DNA from 3 places in the Chelatococcus daeguensis genome. Region 2 is predicted to be linked to each of the others. Evidence: predicted binding sites of a transcription regulator. Region 2 holds the regulator's gene; each other region holds the start of a gene.

Region 1 (4,562 bases), 1.1 Mb from region 2:
GGCGCGAAGGACGTGCGCTTCAACATCGAGACCAAGTCGAGCCCGGCGCCGGATGCCGGCACGCCCGAGCCGCGCGCCTTCGCCACGGCGCTGGCGAAGGCCATCGACAAGGCCGGGCTCGGGGAGCGCGTCACGGTCCAGTCCTTTGACTGGCGCACCCTCATGGCCCTCAAGGAGGTCTCGCCCGACCTTCCGCGCGTGTGCCTGACGAGCGAGGGCAATTTCGATACGCTCCAGCGCGGCAAGGACGGGGGCTCGCCCTGGCTCGGTGGCCTCGATGTTGACGATTTCGATTCAGTGCCGGCGCTCGTCGCGGAAGCCGGCTGCACCACCTGGTCGCCCAATTTCCGCAACCTCACGCAGCCGCTCGTCGAGGAAGCCCAGGAGATGGAGCTGGCGGTGGTGCCCTGGACGGTGAACGAGACCGACGACATGGCGCGCCTGATCGACTGGGGCGTCGACGGGCTCATCACCGACTATCCCGACCGGGCCCGCACCGTCATGGTCGCCAAGGGCCTGCCCCTGCCCGCGCCGGTCGCACCCTAGGCCGACGAGGCGCCTCTCCCTTTGGCTGATTGATCGCCCGCAACCTCGCCGGCTAGGCTGCCACATCGCAAGTTCCGAAGCGGACTGGAAAGATGACGGCCTCAGCCTACGACCTCCACCTCGACCGCAACCCGGCCAATTTCCAGCCGCTGACGCCGCTGACCTTCCTCGAACGGGCCGCAAGCGTCTTTCCCGAGCGTACGGCCATCATCCACGGCAGTTTGCGCCGCAACTATCGCGACTTCTATGCTCGCGCCCGGCGCCTTGCCTCGGCGCTCGCAGCTCATGGCATCGGCCGCGGTGACACCGTCTCGGTGATGCTGTCGAACACGCCGGCGATGCTCGAATGCCACTACGGCGTGCCCATGACCGGAGCGGTGCTCAACACGCTCAACACCCGGCTCGACGCGGCCATCATCGCCTTCACGCTCGACCATGCCGAGACCAGGGTGCTCATCACCGACCGCGAGTTCTCGAAAACCATCCGCGAGGCACTCGCCCTCGCCAAGGCGAAGCCGCTCGTCATCGACTACGACGACCCCGAATACTACGGCCCCGGCGAGGTCCTCGGCAAGACGGATTATGAGACCTTCCTCGCCGGCGGCGACCCCGACCATGCATGGCAGATGCCGGACGACGAGTGGGACGCGATCTCGCTCAACTACACCTCGGGCACGACCGGCGACCCCAAGGGCGTCGTCTATCACCACCGCGGTGCCTACCTGCTTGCCATGGGCAATGTCGTCACCTGCGGCATGGGAAAGCATCCCGTCTATCTGTGGACGCTGCCGATGTTCCACTGCAACGGCTGGTGCTTTCCCTGGTCCATCTCGGTGGTCGCCGGCACGCATGTGTGCCTGCGCCAGGTGCGCGCCGGCGCCATGTATGCAGCGCTCGCCGAACATGGCGTCACGCATCTTTGCGGCGCGCCCATCGTCATGGCGACGCTGCTCAATGCGCCTGCCACGGACAAGCGCGATTTCACGCAGAAGGTCGCCTTCTTCACCGCGGCCGCGCCGCCGCCCGAGGCGGTGCTGGCCGCCATGAAGGACGCCGGCTTCGACGTGACCCATCTCTACGGCCTCACCGAGACCTACGGTCCCGCTGTCGTCAACGACTGGAACAGCGCCTGGGACGACCTGCCGACGGGTGACTATGCGGCGAAGAAGGCGCGCCAGGGCGTGCGCTACCTCGTGCTCGAAGGCCTCGACGTGCGCGACCCCGAGACGCTCGCATCCGTGCCGGCCGACGGCGAGACGCTAGGTGAGGTCATGTTCCGCGGCAACGTTGTGATGAAGGGCTATCTGAAGAACAAGGCTGCCACCGACAAGGCCTTCGCCGGCGGCTGGTTCCACTCCGGCGACCTCGGCGTCAAGCACCCTGACGGCTACATCCAGCTCAAGGATCGCTCGAAGGACATCATCATCTCCGGCGGCGAGAACATCTCCTCCATCGAGGTCGAGGATGCGCTCTACAAGCATCCGGCGGTGCAGGCCGCCGCGGTCGTCGCCAAGCCGGACGAGAAATGGGGCGAGACGCCGTGCGCCTTCGTCGAGCTCAGGCCCGGGGCGGAGGCGACGGCGGAGGAACTGATCGCCTTCTGCCGCAGCCGACTCGCGGCCTTCAAATGCCCGCGCCACGTGGTCTTCACCGAACTGCCCAAGACCTCGACGGGCAAGATCCAGAAATTCCGCCTGCGCGAGATGGCCCGCGAGGCGTGACGCGTCGGCTCGCCCATATGAAAACGGCCACCCTGAGGGGTGGCCGTCGTGCCGGTCGTGCGGCCGGCAGATCCGTCAATGTATCGATTGCGATATCGTCGTATGACGCAAGCGCTCCATCTCGTCCTTCAACTGCAGCTTCTTGCGCTTGAGTTCCGCGATCTTGAGCTCGTCAGCCGAGGGGCTGGCCTGCACCGTTTGGATCTCGCGCTCAAGCGCTTCGTGCCGCTTTGCGAGTTCGGCCAGATGGGCGTTCAAAGACATCGCTTTCCTCCTTCGGATCACTCCGACGACAGAACTGTGACACAGCATTGTGGCGGAGTCGAAGCAGATTCCGCCATCGGCGGTGCACCGGCGGCGAGCCGTGGGCAAGCCACCCTTTTTGCAGGGGCTCGGCTTGCCGAGCGTGCGGCCACGCCGCATACTTCCGACTTCCGTCATTCTCCGGATCGATGCCCCCGGGCAGCGCCATGATGACCATCGATATCGACGACGAAGACGAGCGCCAGCAACTGATGGGCGAACTCAATCGCCTGCGCGAGGAACACCGCGACCTCGATGCGGCGATCGCGGCGATCGAATCCGTCGGCCCCGCCGACCAATTACAGATCCAGCGGCTGAAGAAGCGCAAACTCATCCTCAAGGATCGCATCACCTTTCTCGAGGACAGGCTGACGCCGGACATCATTGCCTAGCGGCAGTCGGGCGGACACCCCCCTCGCAGCAACCGGACGCAATTTCGTGTCCCGAACGCCCGCAGCGTCGGCGCGTCGCGCGAGCGGAGCCGATTGCTGATTGCCGACTGGCCGCCTGTTACTGTATGCCCCGCGCGGAAGACTTTTCGCAGGATCATCAATGACGACGCAAACGCCGGTCGCCATCGTCATGGGCAGCCAGTCGGACTGGCAGACCATGCGCCACGCGGCGGAGACACTGGCCGCGCTCGACATCGCCCACGACGCGCGCATCGTTTCTGCCCATCGCACGCCGGAGCGGCTGTTCGCCTTTGCGAGGGGGGCGCGGGACGAGGGCTTCAAGGTGATCATCGCCGGAGCTGGCGGCGCGGCCCACCTGCCGGGCATGGTCGCCTCGCTCACCCCGCTGCCGGTCTTCGGCGTGCCCGTGCAGTCGAAGGCCCTGTCGGGCCAGGACAGCCTCCTGTCGATCGTGCAGATGCCGGCCGGCATTCCCGTCGGCACGCTCGCCATCGGGCGGGCCGGAGCCGTCAACGCCGCTCTTCTCGCCGCCGCGGTGCTCGCCCTCTCCGACACGGGGCTCGCGGCGCGCCTCGACGACTGGCGCGCCGCCCAGAGCGCGGCCGTGGCCGAGCGGCCGCAAGATGACTGACGCGATGCTCGCCCCAGGCTCCACCATCGGCATCCTCGGCGGCGGCCAGCTCGGCCGCATGCTGGCGCTCGCCGCCGCACGCTATGGCCTTAAGGCCCATGTCTATGCGCCGGAGCCTGACAGCCCGGCGTTCGAGGTGGCGGCCCGCCATACGGTTGCTTCCTACACCGACGAGGGAGCGCTCGTCGGCTTTGCGGCGAGCGTCGACGTCGTCACCTACGAATTTGAGAATGTGCCCGCCGACACGGCCCATATCCTCGAATCGCACGTGCCGCTGCGCCCCGGCGCACGGGCGCTCGCCGTGGCCCAGGACCGGCTCGAGGAAAAGACCTTCGTCAGCAACCTCGGCATCGCCACTGCGCCCTTCCGCGCCGTCTCCAACGAGACGGACCTGCGCGCCGCCCTCGCCGCTGTCGGCCGGCCGGCGGTGCTCAAGACGCGCCGCTTCGGCTATGACGGCAAGGGCCAGGTCATCATCCGGACGGGCGACGACCCGGCGACGGCGCTCGGCGCCATTGGCCACGTGCCGGCGATTCTCGAAGGCTTCGTGCCTTTCTCCCGCGAGGTGTCCGTGGTTGCCACCCGCGGCCACGATGGCTCCGTCGCCGCCTATGATCTGTGCGAGAACGAGCACCGCGACCACATCCTGCACATCACGCGGGTGCCGGGCACCCTGCCCGCGAACCTGTGCGACGAGGCACGCGCCATCGCCGGGCGCATCGCGACGGCACTCGATTACGTCGGCACGCTGTGCGTCGAGATGTTCGTCGTCGAGACGGACGGCGAGCCGCCGCGCCTTCTCGCAAACGAGATCGCACCCCGCGTGCACAATTCCGGCCACTGGACGATCGAGGGCGCGAAGACCTCGCAATTCGAACAGCACATCCGTGCCATCTGCGGCTGGCCGCTCGGCTCGGTCGCGCTCGTCGGATCGGTGGAGATGACCAA
Region 2 (4,562 bases):
CATCGTCACGCACTCGATGCAGCAGGCGGCCCGCGTCTCGCAGCGCACGGCGTTCTTCCACCTCGGCAAGCTCGTGGAAGAGGGGCCGACGGAGCAGATCTTCACGGCGCCGCAGGACAAGCGGACGCAAGACTACATCACTGGGCGCTTCGGCTGAGGCTGCCGCAGCAACAAGGATTGCCGACGATGACCGATCATATCGTCAGCTCGTACGACGTCGAGCTCGATACCCTGCGCAGCAAGATCGCCGAGATGGGTGGCATCGCCGAGAAGATGCTGGGCGATGCGACGATAGCCCTCGTGCGGCGCGATGCAGCCCTCGCCCAGGCGGTTATCGCCGTCGACGAGCGGCTCGATGCCCTGCAACACGACGTCGAGGAACGCGCCGTGCTCACCATCGCCAAGCGCCAGCCGATGGCGGTCGACCTGCGCGAGATCGTCTCCGCCATCCGCGTGGCGGGCGATATCGAGCGCGTCGGCGACCTCGCCAAGAACACCGCCAAGCGTGTCGTCGCCATCAGCAACGAGATGCAGCCGCAGAAGATCGTCGGTGGCGTGCAGCACATGAGCGACCTCGTGCAGGCCCAGCTCAAGGATGTGCTCGACGCCTATGCGCAGAAGGACACGGCCCGCGCGCTCGACGTGTGGCAGCGCGACGATCGCATCGACGCGCTCTACACCTCGATCTTTCGCGAACTGCTGACCTACATGATGGAAGACCCGCGCAACATCAGCTTCTGCACGCATCTCCTGTTCCTCGCCAAGAACATCGAGCGCATCGGCGACCACACCACCAACATCGCCGAGACCATCCACTATCTTGTCACCGGAAAGCCGCTCGCCGCCGAACGGCCGAAGAGCGACGACTCGAGCTTCACCACCGTGCCGGTCTCCGGCCGGCAGTAAGTGTCGATCACGCGCCAGCGTCCACCACGGAAGGACCGATGGGACCCCGTATCCTCATCGTCGAAGACGAAGAGCCGCTCACACTCCTCCTACGCTACAACCTCGAGGCCGAAGGCTATACCGTCGATGCCGTCGCGCGCGGTGACGAGGCCGAGGTGCGCCTGCGCGAGCAGGTCCCGGACCTCGTGCTGCTCGACTGGATGCTGCCGGGACTGTCCGGCATCGAGCTATGCCGGCGCTTGCGTGCCCGCCGGGAAACGGAACGGCTGCCCGTCATCATGCTCACCGCCCGGGGCGAGGAGGGCGAGCGTGTGCGCGGTCTCGCGACCGGCGCGGACGATTACGTCGTCAAGCCCTTCTCCGTACCGGAGCTCCTGGCGCGCGTGCGTGCCCTGCTGCGCCGCGCCAAGCCGGGCCATGTGGCCACCGTGCTCACCGCCGGCGATATCGAGCTCGACCGCGAGACCCGGCGCGTACGCCGTTCTGGCCGCGAGCTTCACCTCGGCCCCACCGAGTTCAAGCTGCTCGAGTTCCTGATGCAGAGCCCCGGCCGTGTCTTCACGCGCGAGCAGTTGCTCGACGGCGTCTGGGGCCACGACGTCTATATCGACGAGCGCACGGTGGACGTGCATGTCGGACGCCTGCGCAAAGCCATCAACCGGGCCCGCAAGCCGGACCCGATCCGCACGGTGCGCGGCGCCGGCTATTCCTTCGACGAGACCTTTTCGCACGCGGAGTGAAGCGCGATGCTGCCGCCATCCCCCGGTGCGGCCAGCAAAGAGGCCGGAGCGGCCCGCTCCGGCCTCTTTGCTGGCCGCTTCTGTCCCCGGTCAGGAGCGCATCACCTTCTTCTCGCGCCGACGGTCCGCCGCCGGCTGGTAGGCGATGCGCGCATGGTGCGCGCAATAGGGCATGCCGAGGAGGGAGCGCGCGCCGCAGAAGCGGAAGTCCGGCGTCGTCGGGTCACCCATCGGCCAGCGGCACATGGCTTCCCGCAGCTCCATGATGGTCACGCGCTCGCTCAGCGGCACGACCACCTCGTCCTGGGGCTGGAACTGTTCCTGCGGCACCGCCTCGGTCTCGAGCTCGGGCGCCGCGGCGAGGGCTGTGTTGCCGCGCACGACGGTCTGGCCCGATGGCTGCGTCATAGGATGGCTCGGGCTGCGTGTGTGCGCGGCCTTCCGCGGCCGGGAGGCCGCCGGTGCCGCCGACTTGGCGCGGCCGGAAAGCCCGAGGCGATGCACCTTGCCGATGACGGCATTGCGCGTCACGCCGCCGAGCTCGGCGGCGATCTGGCTGGCGCTAAGGCCTTCGGTCCAGAGCTTGCGCAGCAGCTCCACCCGCTCGTCGCTCCAGGTATTGCTCTGATCGCTCATCGCTCTCTCCGCCCGGCTCGTTCCGGCGCGCGCAAGGGGAGCGCGAAAGAGGCTCTTGCCTCGTCGCATCCTGCTGCAGGTAGCGCCGATAGGGAATTGGCCACACGATATGTCGTGGTCTGTGGCTCGGAAGCTACAATATGAGGGAAGGCACGAGCAAGGCTTCGCGCCGGCCGATCTGCGTTTTCCCCAAGATCGTGACAGCAATCGGGCGCCGGCTGATCGATCGTATCAATGCGATTGAATTGACAGTCCCTGTGACCCATCTAAAATTGTGGACGGTGCCGCCCCTGCCCGGGCGGCACTTTGATTTTCGGGAAAATCCGAGGCGTCCGGCGGCAGGCCGGCGCCTCATCGCGGAGACGAGAGACGTGACTTCGCCGCTTCTGCAGACCTATGCGCGGGCCGACATCGAATTCGAGAAGGGCGAGGGCGCGTGGCTCGTGACGCGAAGCGGCGAGCGATACCTCGATTTCGGCGCCGGCATCGCTGTCAACGCCCTCGGCCATTGCCATCCGCATCTCGTCGAGGCGTTGACCGCGCAGGCCGGCAAGCTCTGGCACACGTCGAACCTCGTGCGCATCCCCGAGGGCGAGCGGCTCGCCCAGCGGCTGGTCGATGCGACTTTCGCCGACAATGTCTTCTTCACCAATTCCGGCGCCGAGGCGCTGGAATGCGCCATCAAGATGGCCCGGCGCTACCATTCGTCCAAGGGCCAGCCCGAGCGCTTCCACATCGTCACCTTCGAGGGCGCCTTCCACGGCCGCACGCTGGCGACCATCGCCGCCGGCGGCCAGAAGAAATATCTCGAGGGCTTCGGCCCCAAGGTCGAAGGCTTCGACCAGGTCGCCTTCGGCGACTGGGAGGCGCTCGAGGCCGTCGTCGGCCCGCAGACCGGCGCCATCCTCATCGAGCCGATCCAGGGCGAGGGCGGCATCCGCGCCGTCGCGCCCGAGGCGTTGCGCCGCCTGCGCAAATTCTGCGACGAGCGGGGCCTCCTCCTCATCCTCGACGAGGTGCAGAGCGGCGTCGGCCGCACGGGCAAGCTCTTCGCGCACGAATGGGCCGGCATCACGCCGGACATCATGGCGGTGGCCAAGGGCATCGGCGGCGGCTTCCCCATGGGTGCCTGCCTCGCCACCGCCGAGGCGGCGAGCGGCATGACCTATGGCGTTCACGGCACAACCTTCGGCGGCAATCCGCTCGCCATGGCGGTCGGAAATGCGGTGCTCGACGTGGTGCTGGCGCCCGGCTTCCTCGATCAGGTGGCGCGGACCGGCCTGCTCCTCAAGCAGCGCCTTGCCGCGCTCAAGGACAGGCATCCTGGTGTCATCGCCGAGGTGCGCGGCGAGGGGCTGATGCTCGGCCTCAAGCTCGCCGTGCCGAACACGGAATTCGTCGATGCGGCGCGGGCCAACAGGCTCATCGTCATCGGCGCCGGCGATAACGTGGTGCGGCTGCTGCCGCCGCTCACCATCGGCGAGGCCGAGGTGAGCGAGGCGCTGGAACGCCTGGAGGCGACCGCCGCCGCCGTCGAGGCCGCCCGCTCGGTCGAGAAGGGAGCGGCGTGATGAGCGGCTCCGTGCGCCACTTCCTCGACCTCACCGATTTCACGCAAGACGACCTGCGCCAGGTGCTCGACGCCAGCGCCGCGCTGAAGGCCGGGCGCCGCAAAGGCCAGCCGCCGAAGGAGAAGCCGCTCGCCGGCAAGGTGCTGGCCATGATCTTCGACAAGCCGTCGACGCGCACGCGCGTCTCCTTCGACCTCGCCATGCGCGAACTCGGTGGCGAGCCCCTGATGCTGACGGGCAAGGAGATGCAGCTTGGCCGCGGCGAGACCATCGCCGATACGGCGCGCGTTCTGTCGCGCTATGTCGATGCCATCATGATCCGCATCCTCGATCACGAGGCGATGCTGGAGCTCGCCCGCCATGCCGACGTGCCGGTGATCAACGGGCTGACGAAGCGTTCGCATCCCTGCCAGATCATGGCCGACGTGCTGACCTTTGAAGAGCATCGCGGCCCGATCACGGGCCGCACGGTCGCCTGGTCGGGTGATGCCAACAACGTGCTCGCCTCCTGGGTGCACGCCGCGGCGCGGCTCGATTTCACGCTCAACATCGCGAGCCCGCCGGAGCTCGCCCCGCCCGAGGAGGTCATCGCCTTCGCCCGGCGGGAGGGCGCGCGCGTCAATGTCACGAGCGACCCCTTCGCAGCAGTGGAGGGGGCCGATGCGGTAGTCACCGACTGCTGGGTGTCCATGGGTGACGAGGACGAAGG
Region 3 (4,562 bases), 1.5 Mb from region 2:
GCGATCGCAGCCACGCGGCGGGACGATCCCGTGCCTGAGGCGGACGAGAGCACCGATCCCGTGCTTCGCACCGCCCGCGCCGCCGCCGACGGCATGGCGAACGCCACCGAGCAGATCCAGGACCTTGCCTGGGCGCTGCGCGAGCGTGGCGCCGAGGAGACGCTGTGCACCGCGCTGGAGAAGCATGCCGGCGACCTGCACACCCTCGGCCTGATGCAGGACATCACCGTGCGCCGCCTCGGCCAGGCGCTCGCGCTCCTCGCCAGTGTCGAGCAGCGCCTGCGCGGCCTCGCCCCGCGCGAGGAAGCGCCCCGCGCCGGACGCGACAAGCCCGACGTCGTCGTGAGCCTGCCCGGTGGCAGCGACAACGGCCTGCGCCGCCGACGCACCGACGCGCCCGCCCGCATGTCCGCTGCGCCGGAAACGACCTCGCAAACATCACGCCCGGACGATGCCGCGAGCCATCCGGCTCAACCAGCGCAGGAGGCGTCGCCGTCAGACGAACCGCCGGTCGCGCGGACCGCGCCGAGCCCGGGAGAGGTGCAGCCCGCACGGGTGCGGCGCTATGCCGGCAATGTCGTCTTCGTCGATCCCGGCAACACGCGCCGCGGCAGCGCGGCGCTCGCCCGGGACGAGGCGCCACAGCCCGTTCCGCAGCGGCAGGAGACGGCGCAGAAGAGCGACGAGCCGCGCTTCGAGCCGTCCGTGCTCGCCGCCTTCGACGCCCTGAGCTGGCAGGAGAAGCTGCGCCGCTTCACCTGAGCGTGTGGTCAGGCGGCCAGCGGCACGCCGCCCGCCGAGGCGTTCGCCTGCACGATGTTGTCGAAGAACTGGCCCGCGCTCGCCCGCCAGCTGTAGGTGAGCGCCAGATCGCGGCAGAGGCTGCGGTCGATGTCGAGCGCCGCGAGCGCTGCGGTGCGCAGGTCCATGTCGAGGACCCCGCAGCCGGTGCCCCCCACCACGTCGAGCGGGCCGGTGACGGGGAAAGCGGCGACAGGCAACCCGCTGGCCAGTGCCTCCAGCAGCACGATGCCGAACGTGTCGGTCAGGCTCGGGAAGACGAAGACGTCGCTCGCGGCATAGACCTCCGCCAGCGTCTCACCCGTCAGCGTGCCGAAGAAGCGCGCCTGCGGGAAGCTCTGTTGCAGGCGGGCGCGCGCCGGCCCGTCGCCCACCACCACCTTCGTGCCCGGCAGGTCGAGCTTGAGGAAGGCCTCTAGGTTCTTTTCCACTGCGACGCGGCCGACATAGAGGAAGACCGGCGCTGGCACGCCGAGCGCGCCACGTGCATCCGCCCTGGGGCGAAACAGGTCGGCGTCGACGCCGCGCGACCAGCGCATGATATTGGCGAAGCCGCGCGCGCCGAGCTCCCGCGCCAGCGTCGGCGTGCTCACCATGACGCCCGCGCCGGCGTTGTGGAAGCGTCGCAGGGCGGCGTAGCCCCAGCGCTCGGGCACCGGCAGGCGCGCCGACAGATATTCCGGAAAACGTGTGTGATAGCTTGTCGTGAAGCCACGGCCCTCGGCGAGGCACACGCGCCGCATGGCGAGCCCGATCGGCCCCTCCGTCGCGATATGGACGAAATCCGGCTTCAGTTCGGCGAGCATGCGACGCATCCGGCGGGTGCCGGCGAGTGCCAGTCGGATTTCGCCGTAGGACGGCAGGGGCACGGTCCTGAAGGCGTCGGGCGTGACGAAATGCACGTCCGCGCCGAGCGAACAGGCATGGGCCGCCACGTTCTCCAGCGAGCGCACCACGCCGTTGACCTGCGGACGCCAGGCGTCGCTGGCGATGACGACGCGCATCATGCCGCCACCCTGGCCGCCTTCGCGGCGCGTGGGGGCTGGTCGGCAACCGGTTCGCCCGCCATGGCAGCGCGCTGCGGCATGCGTCCGGCCCAGTTGAGGATCTCGAGGCTCCCGTCGTAATGCTCGACAAGCGCGGTGCAGGATTCCACCCAGTCTCCGGTATTGATGTAGCTCACGCCGAAATCCTCGTGCATCGCGGCATGGTGGATGTGACCGCAGATGACGCCGTCCACCTCGTACCGCCGCGCTTCCGAGGCGAGCAGTTCCTCGAAGCGGCCGATGTAGTTCACGGCATTCTTGACCCTGAGCTTGGCCCAGGCAGACAAGGACCAATAGGTCAGACCGAGCCGCCGCCTGACGACGTTGAGATAGGTATTGATCGTCAGCGCCGCGCCGTAGGCCCAGTCCCCAAGAAGCGCGAGCCACTTGGCGTGGCGCACCACAAGGTCGAAGTGATCGCCGTGGATGACGAGATAGCGCTTGCCGTCCGCCGTCTCGTGGATGGCGTGTTCGACGATGTCGATGCCACCGAAATTGCTGCCCACATAGTCGCGCAGGAACTCGTCGTGGTTGCCGGGCACATAGATGAGGCGCGCCCCCTTGCGCACCTTGCGCAGCAGCTTCTGCACCACGTCGTTGTGGGCCTGCGGCCAGTACCAGCCCGACTTCAGCCGCCAACCGTCGATGATGTCGCCGACGAGGAAGACCGTGTCGGCATCATAGTGGCGCAGGAAATCGATCAGCAACTCCGCCTGGCACCCCTTGGTGCCGAGGTGGACGTCCGAGATGAACAAGGTCCGGACGCGGACAGCGTCGCTTTCTTGGGACACGGGGGCAGATCCGTCCGTCTGATCGCGTTGACCCTAAAGAGCCGATTCACATCTCACTTTGATGACGTGCTCCGTTCCCGTGCCCCCGGCGCATGACAGGCTTGCCGCGGCGGGCCTTGGGCAAGCCGATGTTTCGTGGTTTGGTTACGCCTGTATCCAAGGCGGCAGAGTGTCGTGAATCCCCTCCTAGGCATTGGCCTTAAAGTCCTCTCGGCGCTTTCGTTCACCCTGATGTCAGCGGGCATCAAGCTCGTCAGTACGGCGTTTCCGACCGGGGAACTGGTCTTCTTCCGCTCCGCTTTCGCGCTGGTGCCGCTCCTCCTGTGGCTCGGCTGGCGCGGCGAGTTGATCGACGCGGTACGCACGAAGAACATCCTCGGCCACGCCCGCCGCGGCGTCATCGGCTCCACGGGCATGTTCTGCGGCTTCTTCGCCTTGTCGTTCCTGCCCCTGCCCGATGCCATCTCGATCGGCTACACGGCACCGCTGATCGTCGTCATCCTCGCGGCGCTCGTGCTGAAGGAAACAGTGCGGGTCTATCGCTGGACGGCGGTCGCCGTCGGCTTTGTCGGCGTGCTCATCATGCTCACGCCGCATTTCCAGTCGAGCGTGCTCGTCAACGGTTTTGGCGACGGCGCGGCCATCGGTGCCGTCTTCGCGCTGGTCGGGGCCTGCTGCGCCGCGGGCGCGACGGTGGAGGTGCGCCGGCTCATCAGCACAGAGAAGACCGGCGCGGTCGTCTTCTACTTCTCCATGCTGACGACGCTGCTCGGCCTGTCCACCATCGTGCTCGGCTGGAATGCGCCGACCTTCACAGAGTTCTCGATCCTCGTCGGCATCGGCATTCTCGGCGGCCTCGGGCAGATCCTGCTGACGCAGAGCTATCGCTATGCCGATGCCTCGCTGGTCGCGCCGTTCGAATACACCACCATGATCTGGGCCATCCTCATCGGCTGGTTCATCTTCGGCGAGCTGCCGGTGCCGGCCGTCATCATCGGCTCGTCCATCGTCATGGGCTCCGGCCTCTTCGTCATCTGGCGCGAGCATCGCCTCGGCCTCGAGCGCCGCCGCGCCAACGCCGCCGCCCCGCCGCGCGCCACCTGAGCCGCGCTTGCATTGCACGGCGAGCCGCCTTAAAGCCACACTGATCTCCTTGGGGTGCCCATAAGGCCGGGCTGAGAGGCGCAATGCGTCAACCCACCGAACCTGAACCGGGTCGTGCCGGCGGAGGAATGCGAGATGCGAAACGACGGGCCCCCGCCCGGGCGGACGGACAGGACCATGCGATCCGGCGATTTCTCCGCGCATGTCGCCCACGAGATCCTCGTGCGGTTGCGCGGACGGCAGCCGCGTGTCCATGCCATCACCAATGCGGTGGCGAAGAACTTCACCGCCAACATGCTGCTCGCGGCCGGTGCCGTGCCGTCCATGACCATCGTCGCCGACGAGGTCGCCGACTTCACGCGCCGCGCCGATGCGCTGCTCGTCAACCTTGGCACGCTCGACACGGAGCGCCGCGCCGCCATCCCGCTCGCCATCGCGGCCGCCGAGGACGCGGCCCTACCCTGGCTGCTCGACCCGGTGTTCGTCGACGCCTCGCCCCGCCGCCTCGCCATCGCCCAGCAGCTTCTCGCCCGCAAGCCGAAGGTGCTGCGCGCGAACGCCGCCGAGTTCGAGGCCCTGGCGCGCCGGCCCGCGGACCGCAAGGGCGCCATCGACCTTGCCCGCGAGCGCGGCTGCATCGTCGCCCTGACCGGGCCGACGGACATCGTGACCGACGGGCGGCACTCGATCTTCATCGCCAACGGCCACCGGCTGATGGCCCGGGTCACGGCCATGGGCTGCGCGGCCACCGCTGTGGTCGCCGCCTGCCTCGCCGTGAGCGACGACGCGCTTCTCGCCACGGCCTCCGGGCTTGCCATCA

What was found. Region 2 encodes PhoB, which activates phosphate uptake and scavenging genes when phosphate is short. Its sites were predicted from a motif close to TGTCATNNANCTGTCAT; they were not measured.
Region 1: a site for PhoB is predicted at 2,557-2,573, ahead of BOQ54_RS14035 (YdcH family protein). Genes of this name have one in related genera too.
Region 3: a site for PhoB is predicted at 2,689-2,705, ahead of BOQ54_RS12285 (UDP-2,3-diacylglucosamine diphosphatase). Genes of this name have one in related genera too.

The regions. Positions count from the first base shown of each region.
Region 1 is NZ_CP018095.1:2,953,331-2,957,892, forward strand. Features, by position in the region: gene BOQ54_RS14025 (glycerophosphodiester phosphodiesterase) at 1-546, shown strand, start outside; gene BOQ54_RS14030 (acyl-CoA synthetase) at 639-2,267, shown strand; gene BOQ54_RS14035 (YdcH family protein) at 2,343-2,531, opposite strand; gene BOQ54_RS14040 (YdcH family protein) at 2,738-2,962, shown strand; gene purE (5-(carboxyamino)imidazole ribonucleotide mutase) at 3,123-3,614, shown strand; gene BOQ54_RS14050 (5-(carboxyamino)imidazole ribonucleotide synthase) at 3,607-4,562, shown strand, end outside.
Region 2 is NZ_CP018095.1:522,025-526,586, forward strand. Features, by position in the region: gene pstB (phosphate ABC transporter ATP-binding protein PstB) at 1-157, shown strand, start outside; gene phoU (phosphate signaling complex protein PhoU) at 187-906, shown strand; gene phoB (phosphate regulon transcriptional regulator PhoB) at 945-1,646, shown strand; gene BOQ54_RS02415 (GcrA family cell cycle regulator) at 1,737-2,282, opposite strand; gene BOQ54_RS02420 (aspartate aminotransferase family protein) at 2,654-3,853, shown strand; gene argF (ornithine carbamoyltransferase) at 3,853-4,562, shown strand, end outside.
Region 3 is NZ_CP018095.1:2,579,691-2,584,252, forward strand. Features, by position in the region: gene BOQ54_RS12275 (hypothetical protein) at 1-762, shown strand, start outside; gene BOQ54_RS12280 (glycosyltransferase family 4 protein) at 771-1,805, opposite strand; gene BOQ54_RS12285 (UDP-2,3-diacylglucosamine diphosphatase) at 1,805-2,638, opposite strand; gene BOQ54_RS12290 (DMT family transporter) at 2,813-3,742, shown strand; TPP riboswitch at 3,783-3,889, shown strand; gene thiM (hydroxyethylthiazole kinase) at 3,920-4,562, shown strand, end outside.